One region of the Enterobacter sp. MG-EB028 genome, then DNA from elsewhere that is predicted to be linked to it. Evidence: predicted binding sites of a transcription regulator. Region 1 holds the regulator's gene; each other region holds the start of a gene.
What was found. The regulator PurR, encoded in region 1, represses purine synthesis genes. The targets are predictions, from matches to a motif close to CANGCAAACGTTTGCNTG.
Positions count from the first base shown of each region.

Region 2: gcvT (glycine cleavage system aminomethyltransferase GcvT) is a predicted target of PurR. The motif match lies at 1,661-1,678, and genes of this name have one in related genera.
Region 3: purH (bifunctional phosphoribosylaminoimidazolecarboxamide formyltransferase/IMP cyclohydrolase) is a predicted target of PurR. The motif match lies at 1,224-1,241, and genes of this name have one in related genera.
Region 4: glyA (serine hydroxymethyltransferase) is a predicted target of PurR. The motif match lies at 693-710, and genes of this name have one in related genera.

Region 1 covers NZ_CP195079.1:2,091,889-2,094,809, reverse strand. The annotation lists gene ACR42C_RS09980 (MFS transporter) at 1-510, opposite strand, end outside; gene cydH (cytochrome bd-I oxidase subunit CydH) at 674-763, opposite strand; gene purR (HTH-type transcriptional repressor PurR) at 1,061-2,086, shown strand; gene punR (DNA-binding transcriptional activator PunR) at 2,089-2,921, opposite strand, start outside.
Region 2 covers NZ_CP195079.1:3,941,060-3,943,980, reverse strand. The annotation lists gene ubiH (2-octaprenyl-6-methoxyphenyl hydroxylase) at 1-124, shown strand, start outside; gene ubiI (FAD-dependent 2-octaprenylphenol hydroxylase) at 137-1,339, shown strand; gene gcvT (glycine cleavage system aminomethyltransferase GcvT) at 1,737-2,831, shown strand; gene gcvH (glycine cleavage system protein GcvH) at 2,855-2,921, shown strand, end outside.
Region 3 covers NZ_CP195079.1:252,097-255,017, reverse strand. The annotation lists rRNA gene ACR42C_RS01120 (16S ribosomal RNA) at 1-786, opposite strand, end outside; gene purH (bifunctional phosphoribosylaminoimidazolecarboxamide formyltransferase/IMP cyclohydrolase) at 1,349-2,921, shown strand, end outside.
Region 4 covers NZ_CP195079.1:3,587,999-3,590,919, reverse strand. The annotation lists gene hmpA (NO-inducible flavohemoprotein) at 1-522, opposite strand, end outside; gene glyA (serine hydroxymethyltransferase) at 827-2,080, shown strand; gene ACR42C_RS16930 (DoxX family protein) at 2,136-2,558, opposite strand; gene ACR42C_RS16925 (3-phenylpropionate MFS transporter) at 2,732-2,921, shown strand, end outside.

The DNA of each region.
Region 1 (2,921 bases):
CACGCCCAGCCCGGCCGTCGCCAGGAAGGACATACGCCAGCCGATCGCTTCCCCCAGCCAGGTTGCCGCCGGCACCCCGCCAATGTTGGCAATCGTCAGCCCCATAAACATGGTCGCTACAGCGCTTGCCTGCTTGTGTTTTGGCACTACGCTTGCGGCCACGACCGAGCCCAGCCCAAAGAACGCGCCGTGGTTCAGGCTGGTCAGAATGCGCGACAGCATCAGGGTAGTGTAGTCCGGCGAAATGGCCGAAAGCACGTTGCCCAGAGTGAAAATCGCCATCAGGAAAATCAGCGCATTGCGGCGCGCCCGGTGAGAAAGCAGAAGCGTCATCAGCGGCGCCCCCACCATCACGCCGATGGCGTAGGCGCTGATTAACATGCCTGCCGCAGGGATCGAGACGTCTACGCCCCGGGCAATAACAGGCAGTAACCCCATCGGGGAGAATTCAGTGGTGCCAATCCCAAAAGCGCCAATCGCCAGGGCCAGCAGGGGAAAATTGATTTTCATGCGTCAACTCCGGATGCCGTGTCATGTGGTGACACAGAACAAAGAAGCGGAAAGCATGACATCAATCACAAAAAATGAGAAGTTAACAAAATGGCAAAAGATTTTTGCCAGAGAAGTAACAATCGCGGCGATGGGGAGGGAGAAGGCTCTCCCTCCGCGTAAATCAGTGCAGTGCAGCCGTCAGACCGGCCGCGACAATCAGAGCCAGCACAACAACGGTGGTGAACAGCGAAAACTTCAGATCGGAACTCATCAATTTTTCTCCTTTTAATCCCCCCACGAAAAGTGAGCTTGCTCATTTTTGCACAGATTCCGTCAAAAATCTTCCTGGATTTATACTGATAACCACTTTACCTCTTCCCCTTTTCATCAAGATAGGCCAAAATTCCACGCTAAATTTATTAGCGTACCGGCCATTGACCCCCTCCTGACGTCCCGTGTCGTTTTCCTGGCGTGCCGCAATCCAAAATTGCGTGATAAGGGTGAGAGAAGGCAAACGTTTACCTTCAAGTTTTTCAGGAGCTTAGGATATGGTCTGGAGTGACATTTAATGGCAACAATTAAAGACGTAGCAAAACGCGCAAACGTTTCCACTACAACCGTATCACATGTAATTAACAAAACCCGCTTCGTGGCGGAAGAGACGCGCAACGCGGTCTGGGCAGCAATCAAAGAGCTGCACTATTCGCCAAGCGCGGTTGCGCGCAGCCTCAAGGTCAATCACACCAAGTCCATTGGATTGCTGGCGACCAGCAGTGAAGCGGCCTATTTTGCCGAGATCATTGAAGCGGTGGAGAAAAACTGCTTCCAGAAAGGCTATACCCTGATTCTCGGCAACGCATGGAACAGCATTGAAAAACAGCGCGCCTACCTGTCGATGATGGCGCAAAAGCGCGTGGATGGCCTGCTGGTAATGTGTTCCGAGTACCCGGAATCCGTGCTGTCGATGCTGGAAGAGTATCGCCATATTCCGATGGTGGTGATGGACTGGGGCGAAGCGCGCGCGGATTTCACCGATTCGGTTATCGATAACGCCTTTGAGGGCGGCTATATGGCCGGCCGTTATCTGATTGAGCGCGGCCATCGCGAGATTGGCGTGATCCCGGGTCCGCTGGAGCGCAACACCGGCGCGGGCCGTCTGGCCGGCTTTATGAAAGCGATGGAAGAAGCGCTGATTACCGTGCCGGAAAACTGGATCGTGCAGGGCGACTTTGAGCCGGAATCAGGCTACCGCGCGATGCAGCAGATCGTCTCCCAGCCGCACCGCCCGACCGCCGTCTTCTGCGGGGGGGACATCATGGCGATGGGCGCCCTCTGTGCGGCCGACGAGCTGGGTCTGCGCGTCCCGCAGGACATCTCCGTGATCGGGTATGACAACGTGCGCAACGCGCGCTTCTTCACGCCAGCGTTGACCACCATTCACCAGCCGAAAGATTCGCTGGGTGAAACCGCCTTCAATATGCTGCTGGACAGGATCGTCAACAAACGTGAAGAGTCGCAGTCCATTGAAGTTCACCCTCGCCTTATCGAACGCCGTTCCGTTGCGGATGGCCCGTTCCGCGACTACCGTCGTTAATCTCATTGCGGAGCCAGCCAGGCTGGCTCCCTCAGCCACTCCCGGTTAAGCGTTTCGCTGTCCCCCAGATAATCCAGAAGCCAGGCCATCGCCGGCGAAACATCATTTTGTTGCCAGGTGAGGCAGCAGGCCGCATCCGGGAACGGATTCTCCAGGGCCAGCTCAACCCACTCACCGGTGTCGATTCGCGGTCGCGCAAAATGAACGGGTACCATCGCGACGCAGAGCCCGGCGCTGAGGCACGTCGCCGACGATTCCCAGTCAGGGGCCACCACCCGCCGCTGGTTGTCCAAAAGCCAGGTGATACGCTTGGGCAGCGAGCGGGAGGTATCCTCCAGCACCAGCGACGGCCAGCCGCGCAGCGTATCATCGCTCAGCGGCCCTTCCATCTTCGCCAGCGGATGATCGCTTGCCACCACGCATTTCCAGCTCAGCATCCCCATATCACGAAAGGCGTAACGCCCCCCGACCGGGATCGCCTGCGTGGCCCCAATGGCCATCTCTGCCCTGCCGTCCGCCAGCGCATCCCAGACGCCGTTGAACACCTCCTGCGAAACCCGCAGTTCGACGTCAGAAAAATGACGGTAGAAATCGACAATCATCTGCCGGGTGCGCTCGGGCTTAACGATGTTATCCACCGCAATGGAAAGGTGTCCCCGCCAGCCGTTCGCGATCTGCTGGCACTGCTCGCGGGTGATCTGCATTTTTTTGATAACAGAACGCCCTTCCTTCAAAAACCACGCCCCAGCAGGCGTTAATTCCACATCACGATGCCGCCGTTCAAACAGCGGTACCGCCAGCCACTCCTCAAGCTGACGTACGGTATAGCTGATAG
Region 2 (2,921 bases), 1.8 Mb from region 1:
TCTCTTTGCCAATCGCTGGGCGCCGCTGGTTGCTGGCCGCAACCTCGGGCTGATGGCGATGGAACTGTTCATTCCGGCACGTGACGTGCTGGCGCAGCGGACCCTGGGTTGGGTTGCGCGTTAAGGAGTTATCACCGTGCAAAATGTTGATGTTGCCATCGTTGGCGGCGGAATGGTTGGGCTGGCGCTGGCCTGTGGATTGCAGGGCAGCGGACTGCGCGTGGCGGTGCTGGAGCAAAAGCCGCCTCAGCCCGTCGCACCTGATGCCCCGCCAGAACTCCGCGTCTCGGCGATTAACGCGGCCAGCGAAAAGCTGCTGACGCGTCTCGGCGTCTGGTCAGATATCGTCGCCCAGCGCGCCAGCTGCTATCACGGCATGGAAGTGTGGGACAAAGACAGCTTTGGCCATATTGCCTTCGATGATGAAAGTATGGGCTATAGCCATCTGGGCCATATCATTGAGAATGGGGTGATCCATCACGCGCTGTGGCAGAAAGCAGAGCTGTGCAGCGACGTGACGCTGGTCGCGCCTGCGCAGATCCAGCAGGTGGCGTGGGGCGAAAACGAGGCGTTTATCACCCTGCAAAGCGGCGACATGCTGACCGCGCGTCTGGTGGTCGGTGCCGACGGCGCAAACTCCTGGCTGCGTAATAAAGCCGATATCCCGCTGACGTACTGGGATTACCGCCATCATGCGATGGTGGCAACAATCCGTACCGAAGAGCCGCACGGCGGCGTGGCCCGGCAGATTTTCCACAACGACGGTATTCTGGCCTTCCTGCCGCTTGCCGATCCGCACCTGTGCTCGATTGTCTGGTCCTTAGTGCCGGAAAAAGCGCAGCAGATGCAGGAGGCGACGCCCGAGGCCTTTAACCAGGCGCTGTGCGTGGCGTTTGATAACCGCCTTGGCCTGTGCACGCTTGAAAGCGAGCGTCAGGTGTTCCCGTTAACCGGCCGCTACGCGCGCCAGTTTGCCGCGCATCGTCTGGCGCTGGTGGGCGATGCCGCGCATACCATTCATCCGCTGGCCGGGCAGGGCGTCAACCTCGGCTTTATGGACGCGGCGGAGCTGGTTGAGGAACTGCGCCGCCTGCATCGTGAAGGCAAAGATATCGGTCAGCATCTCTACCTGCGTCGCTACGAGCGCAGCCGCAAGCACAGTGCGGCGATGATGCTGGCAGGGATGCAGGGCTTCCGCGAGCTGTTTGCCGGGGCAAATCCGGCGAAGAAACTGCTGCGCGATATCGGTCTTAAACTCGCAGATACCCTTCCGGGTGTTAAACCTCAACTTCTCCGTCAGGCGATGGGTCTTAACGACCTGCCGGACTGGCTTAAATAATATTGACCCCCGTCACACTATAATTTCCCGGCCTCTGCGCCGGGGAAATCCCCTCGTTTGAAATATTCTAATTTCACGTCATTTTTCGCATTAGATAATCTAATGTCGTGTTTTTCTTGTTACGGAAATTCGGCCCGTTTTTCCGCACGAAATATCACCATGTGCTAAATCCTGTTAGATCATTGTTAATTTTGTGCGGGGTTAATCGCATTTTTCCAGTGAATAACTCTGTAGGCTTTTCAGCGTTTTTTGGTCATAAGCTAATGTGATGACCCGTTTTACCTTATGGTTAACCGCCGGTTTCGGTGGTAAGTTCAGGTAAAAGAGAACGTTTGCGTCGGCATTCGGGAACGAGGCCGATACCGGGTTTCACGGTGAATTTTTCAACGAGGACAAGATGGCTCAACAGACTCCTTTGTACGAACAGCACGTGTTATGCGGCGCCCGCATGGTGGACTTCCACGGCTGGATGATGCCGTTGCACTACGGGTCGCAGATTGATGAGCACCACGCGGTGCGCACCGATGCCGGTATGTTCGACGTGTCCCATATGACGATTGTCGACCTGCGCGGTAGCCGCACCCGGGAGTTTTTGCGTTATCTGCTGGCAAACGACGTCGCTAAGCTGAAGACGCCGGGTAAAGCGCTCTATACCGGCATGCTGAATGCTTCGGGCGGCGTGATTGATGACCTCATCGTCTATTACTTCACTGAAGATTTCTTCCGCCTCGTTGTAAACTCCGCCACCCGCGAAAAAGACCTCTCCTGGATCACCCAACACGCTGAACCTTATGCCATCGACATCACCGTCCGTGACGATCTGTCGCTAATCGCCGTGCAGGGGCCAAACGCGCAGGCGAAAGCCGCCTCTCTGTTTAACGACGAGCAGCGCAAAGCCACAGAGGGCATGAAGCCTTTCTTCGGCGTGCAGGCGGGGGATCTGTTTATCGCCACTACCGGCTACACCGGTGAAGCGGGCTACGAAATTGCGATGCCAAACGAGAAGGCCGCTGATTTCTGGCGTGCGCTGGTGGAAGCGGGCGTGAAGCCAGCGGGCCTGGGCGCGCGCGATACCCTGCGTCTTGAAGCGGGTATGAACCTCTACGGCCAGGAGATGGACGAAGGCGTCTCTCCGCTGGCCGCCAACATGGGCTGGACCATCGCATGGGAACCGGCTGACCGTGACTTTATTGGCCGTGAAGCACTGGAGATGCAGCGCGAGAAGGGTACCGAACAGCTGGTGGGGCTGGTGATGAAGGAAAAAGGCGTGCTGCGCGGCGAACTGCCGGTGCGCTTCACCGATGCCGACGGCAATCATCTCGAAGGCGTGATCACCAGCGGCACCTTCTCCCCGACGCTGGGCTACAGTATTGCACTGGCACGCGTGCCGGCGGGCATTGGCGACACGGCGGTGGTACAGATCCGCAACCGCGAAATGCCGGTCCACGTGACCAAACCGATTTTTGTTCGCGCCGGTAAGCCGGTCGCCTAATCATTTTTATCAGGAGAACTTCAATGAGCAATGTGCCAGCAGAACTGAAATACAGCAAAGAACACGAGTGGCTGCGCAAAGAGGCGGACG
Region 3 (2,921 bases), 1.8 Mb from region 1:
ATCCTGTTTGCTCCCCACGCTTTCGCACCTGAGCGTCAGTCTTTGTCCAGGGGGCCGCCTTCGCCACCGGTATTCCTCCAGATCTCTACGCATTTCACCGCTACACCTGGAATTCTACCCCCCTCTACAAGACTCTAGCCTGCCAGTTTCGAATGCAGTTCCCAGGTTGAGCCCGGGGATTTCACATCCGACTTGACAGACCGCCTGCGTGCGCTTTACGCCCAGTAATTCCGATTAACGCTTGCACCCTCCGTATTACCGCGGCTGCTGGCACGGAGTTAGCCGGTGCTTCTTCTGCGGGTAACGTCAATCGACAAGGTTATTAACCTTATCGCCTTCCTCCCCGCTGAAAGTACTTTACAACCCGAAGGCCTTCTTCATACACGCGGCATGGCTGCATCAGGCTTGCGCCCATTGTGCAATATTCCCCACTGCTGCCTCCCGTAGGAGTCTGGACCGTGTCTCAGTTCCAGTGTGGCTGGTCATCCTCTCAGACCAGCTAGGGATCGTCGCCTAGGTGAGCCGTTACCCCACCTACTAGCTAATCCCATCTGGGCACATCTGATGGCAAGAGGCCCGAAGGTCCCCCTCTTTGGTCTTGCGACGTTATGCGGTATTAGCTACCGTTTCCAGTAGTTATCCCCCTCCATCAGGCAGTTTCCCAGACATTACTCACCCGTCCGCCACTCGTCACCCGAGAGCAAGCTCTCTGTGCTACCGTTCGACTTGCATGTGTTAGGCCTGCCGCCAGCGTTCAATCTGAGCCATGATCAAACTCTTCAATTTAAGTTTGATGCTCGTGAATTAAACTTCGTAATGAATTACGTATGTTCACTCAGAGACTTGGTATTCATTTTTCGTCTTGCGACGTTAAGAATCCATGTCACTTTGAGTGCCCACACAGATTGTCTGATAAATTGTTAAAGAGCAGTGCAACGCGGCTTTCAGCTCACCGTTGCGAGGTGGCGTATATTACGCTTTCCTCTTTCAGAGTCAACCCGTTATTTCAGGATTTTTTCTCTTCAACCGAACCGCTTGTTGTGTGAAGTGATTCACATCCGCCGTGTCGATGGAGGCGCATTATAGGGAGTTCTCCGCAGGCCGCAACCGTTAAATAACAGAAAAATGACTGACTGCTGCATTCCACAGCAAAACCCCGCCTTATACCTTTTTACACACAGACTTATCCACAATGATACGAAAAAGTGAAAATATGCGAGCGTTGCGCAAACGTTTTCGTTAAAATGCTCGCGCTTAATAAGGATGCCCCGTCAGGTGTGTTAGATGAGTTTTTCACTGGAAAATTCATCTAACGCTCTCTGTAATCGTGAAATCCAGGGGATTTACCATGCAACAACGTCGTCCAGTCCGCCGCGCTCTGCTCAGTGTTTCTGATAAAGCCGGTATCGTCGAATTCGCTCAGGCACTTTCCGCACGCGGTGTGGAGCTGCTTTCCACAGGCGGTACCGCTCGCCTGTTAGCAGATAAAGGTCTGCCGGTAACCGAAGTGTCCGATTACACCGGTTTCCCGGAAATGATGGATGGACGCGTCAAAACCCTGCACCCGAAAGTACACGGCGGTATTCTTGGCCGTCGCGGTCAGGACGACGCCATTATGGAGCAGCATGACATCGCGCCAATCGACATGGTGGTTGTTAACCTCTACCCGTTTGCCCAAACCGTTGCCCGCGAAGGCTGTTCTCTTGAAGATGCCGTAGAGAATATTGATATCGGCGGCCCAACCATGGTGCGTTCCGCGGCCAAGAACCATAAAGATGTGGCCATCGTTGTAAAGAGCAGCGATTACGAAACCATTATTAATGAGATGGATGCCAACGAAGGGTCACTGACGCTTGAAACGCGTTTCGACCTCGCCATCAAAGCCTTCGAACACACCGCGGCGTACGACAGCATGATCGCCAACTACTTCGGTAGCCTGGTGCCGGCTTACCACGGTGAAAGCAAAGATCCTTCTGGCCGCTTCCCGCGCACCCTGAACCTGAACTTCATTAAGAAGCAGGATATGCGTTACGGTGAGAACAGCCACCAGCAGGCAGCCTTCTATATAGAAGAAGAGGTAAAAGAAGCCTCTGTTGCGACTGCCAAGCAGGTGCAGGGCAAAGCGCTCTCCTATAACAACATTGCCGACACAGACGCCGCGCTGGAGTGCGTGAAAGAGTTCAGCGAGCCGGCCTGCGTTATCGTCAAGCATGCGAACCCATGCGGCGTTGCCGTGAGCAACTCTATTCTGGATGCCTACGATCGCGCGTACAAAACCGACCCAACCTCCGCGTTCGGCGGCATTATCGCCTTCAACCGCGAGCTGGATGCTGAAACCGCACAGGCCATCATCTCCCGCCAGTTCGTTGAAGTGATCATCGCGCCGTCCGCATCCGAAGAAGCGCTGAAAATCACCGCGGCGAAACAGAACGTGCGCGTACTGGTTTGCGGCCAGTGGGCAGAACGCGTGCCGGGGCTGGACTTCAAGCGCGTGAACGGCGGTCTGCTGGTTCAGGACCGCGATCTGGGGATGGTGACAGAAGCCGACCTGCGCGTGGTGACTAAACGTCAGCCGAGCGAACAGGAACTGCGTGACGCGCTGTTCTGCTGGAAGGTCGCCAAGTTCGTCAAATCAAACGCCATTGTCTACGCCAAAGAGAACATGACCATCGGGATAGGCGCCGGCCAGATGAGCCGCGTTTACTCCGCGAAAATTGCGGGCATTAAAGCAGGCGATGAAGGTCTGGAAGTGAAAGGCTCCGCCATGGCTTCTGACGCCTTCTTCCCGTTCCGTGACGGTATCGACGCGGCTGCTGCTGTGGGCATCACCTGCGTGATCCAGCCTGGCGGCTCTATCCGCGACGACGAAGTGATTGCCGCCGCCGACGAACACGGCATCGCGATGATCTTCACCGACATGC
Region 4 (2,921 bases), 1.5 Mb from region 1:
CGGCTCAAATTCAAAGCTGGTGATTAATGCGCTGCGCGGCGTTTTCTCGACGATGCGGAAGGCGCGAGTGCCTTCCCAGCCGCCGTTCTTGCTGGCGTTTTCGCTGTAGATCTGCGCTTCACGGTTGATAAATACGTTTGCCAGTACGCCATAGGCTTTACCCCACGCGTCCAGCACCTCCTGGCCCGGGCTGAACATTTCGTCCAGCGTCGCCAGCAGGTGGCCGCCGACGATGTTGTACTGCTCGGGTTGGATCTGGAAGCTGGTGTGTTTCTGCGCGATTTTTTCCACCGCGGGCAGCAACGCCGCCAGGTTTTCGATATTGCTGGCGTAGGCCGCGATGGCGTTGAAAAGCGCTTCACGCTGATCGCCGTTACGCTGGTTGCTCATATTGAAAATCTCTTTGAGCTCCGGGTTGTGCGTAAACATGCGATCGTAGAAATGGGCGGTAAGTTTAGGGCCGGTTTCCACCAGCAGGGGAATGGTGGCTTTAACGGTAGCGATGGTTTGAGCGTCGAGCATGGCAGCTTCCTTCTGATGTCACTTTAATGATGTATTTTAAATGCATCTTATAAAAAATACCCATGCTTTGTAAATGGTTCTTTGCAAGATGAAAAATATGCATCACAAACCTGAAAAGAAATACGCTGGAAATAGCGAGATCTTTATTCCTCAAACCCTTGCGTGGCGTGAAGGAAAACGTTTGCGTAAAATCGTTTGTCAAGACCTGTTATCACAGAACTATTCAGTTATACTGTTGCCCGTCGTCCAACAGGACTGCCTTTTCAGGCCAAAATTTACTTGTTAGCTGAGTCAGGAGATGCGGATGTTAAAGCGTGAAATGAACATTGCCGATTATGATGCCGAACTGTGGCAGGCTATGGAGCAGGAAAAAGTACGTCAGGAAGAGCACATCGAACTGATCGCCTCCGAAAACTACACCAGCCCGCGCGTGATGCAGGCGCAGGGCTCTCAGCTGACCAACAAATACGCTGAAGGTTATCCGGGCAAGCGCTACTACGGCGGTTGCGAGTACGTTGATATCGTAGAGCAACTGGCTATCGACCGTGCGAAAGCACTCTTTGGCGCTGACTACGCAAACGTCCAGCCGCACTCCGGCTCCCAGGCTAACTTCGCGGTTTACACCGCACTGCTGCAGCCGGGCGATACCGTTTTAGGTATGAACCTGGCGCAGGGCGGCCACCTGACTCACGGCTCCCCGGTTAACTTCTCCGGCAAACTGTACAACATCATCCCTTACGGTATTGATGAGTCCGGTAAAATTGACTACGAAGACATGGCGAAGCAGGCTAAAGAGCACAAGCCGAAGATGATCATCGGCGGCTTCTCCGCTTACTCCGGTATCGTTGACTGGGCAAAAATGCGTGAAATCGCAGACAGCATCGGCGCGTACCTGTTCGTTGACATGGCGCACGTTGCGGGCCTGATTGCCGCAGGCGTTTACCCGAACCCGGTTCCACACGCTCACGTTGTGACTACCACCACCCACAAAACCCTGGCGGGTCCACGCGGTGGCCTGATCCTGGCGAAAGGCGGTGACGAAGAGCTGTACAAAAAACTGAACTCCGCCGTGTTCCCTAGCGCGCAGGGCGGCCCGCTGATGCACGTTATCGCGGCAAAAGCGGTAGCGCTGAAAGAAGCGATGGAGCCAGAGTTCAAGGTTTACCAGCAGCAGGTTGCTAAGAACGCTAAAGCGATGGTGGAAGTGTTCCTGAACCGTGGCTACAAAGTGGTTTCCGGCGGGACTGAAAACCACCTGTTCCTGCTGGATCTGGTTGATAAAAACCTGACCGGTAAAGAAGCTGACGCCGCTCTGGGCCGCGCCAACATCACCGTGAACAAAAACAGCGTGCCAAACGATCCGAAGAGCCCGTTCGTGACCTCCGGTATCCGTATCGGTTCTCCGGCTGTCACTCGCCGCGGCTTTAAAGAAGCGGAAGTGAAAGAGCTGGCTGGCTGGATGTGTGACGTTCTGGACAACATCAATGACGAAGCGGTTATCGAGCGCGTTAAAGGTAAAGTTCTGGATATCTGCGCACGCTTCCCGGTATACGCATAATTCCTCTGCTTTGCAGAAATAAAAAAGGCCGCGCTTGCGGCCTTTTTTTTTGGGCTTAACGCCGATCCAGGGAGATGGCCCCAGGCCCGACTATCGCCAGCAAAATAAAGGCGCCAGCAATACTGACGTTCTTGTAGAAATTAATCATATTCGGCACAACCGCATCACCGGTCATATCCCAGTAGTGGTGACCGATGATCGCCGTGCCCAGCGTATAGAAGACAAAGAGAACCGCAAGAGGGCGGGTGAAAAAGCCCAGCACGATCAGGATGGCGGCAGGCACTTCCATCACCACCGCAATAATGGCCGCCAGCATGGGCATCGGCGTACCCAGCGAGGTCATATACTGTACGGTGCCGCTAAATCCTGTCAGTTTCGGGTAACCAAAGATAATAAACAGTACGACAAGTGCGATACGCCCAATCAACAGCAGCAGATGACGCGACTGACCAAAGTCGAGATAACGTAGTGAGTTCATGGCAGAAATACCTCTGCAAGTGGAGTAATTTAAACGTAATACACATTTTCATTCCCTGCCATAAGCCAGACGACTGCTCAAAATGTTAATTTTTCGTTAATTTATAGCAGGCTATCTACTTGCTTAATTTTTATATTCTCGCCAGACTATGGCCTCCATTTCGGGAGGGATTCATGGTCTTGCATTCCACGCGCTGGCTGGCGCTCAGCTACTTCACCTACTTTTTTAGCTACGGTATTTTTCTGCCTTTCTGGAGCGTCTGGCTCAAGGGAATTGGTTTGACCCCAGAAACCATCGGTATCCTGCTGGGCGCGGGGCTGGTGGCACGTTTCCTCGGTAGCCTGCTGATTGCACCCCGCGTCA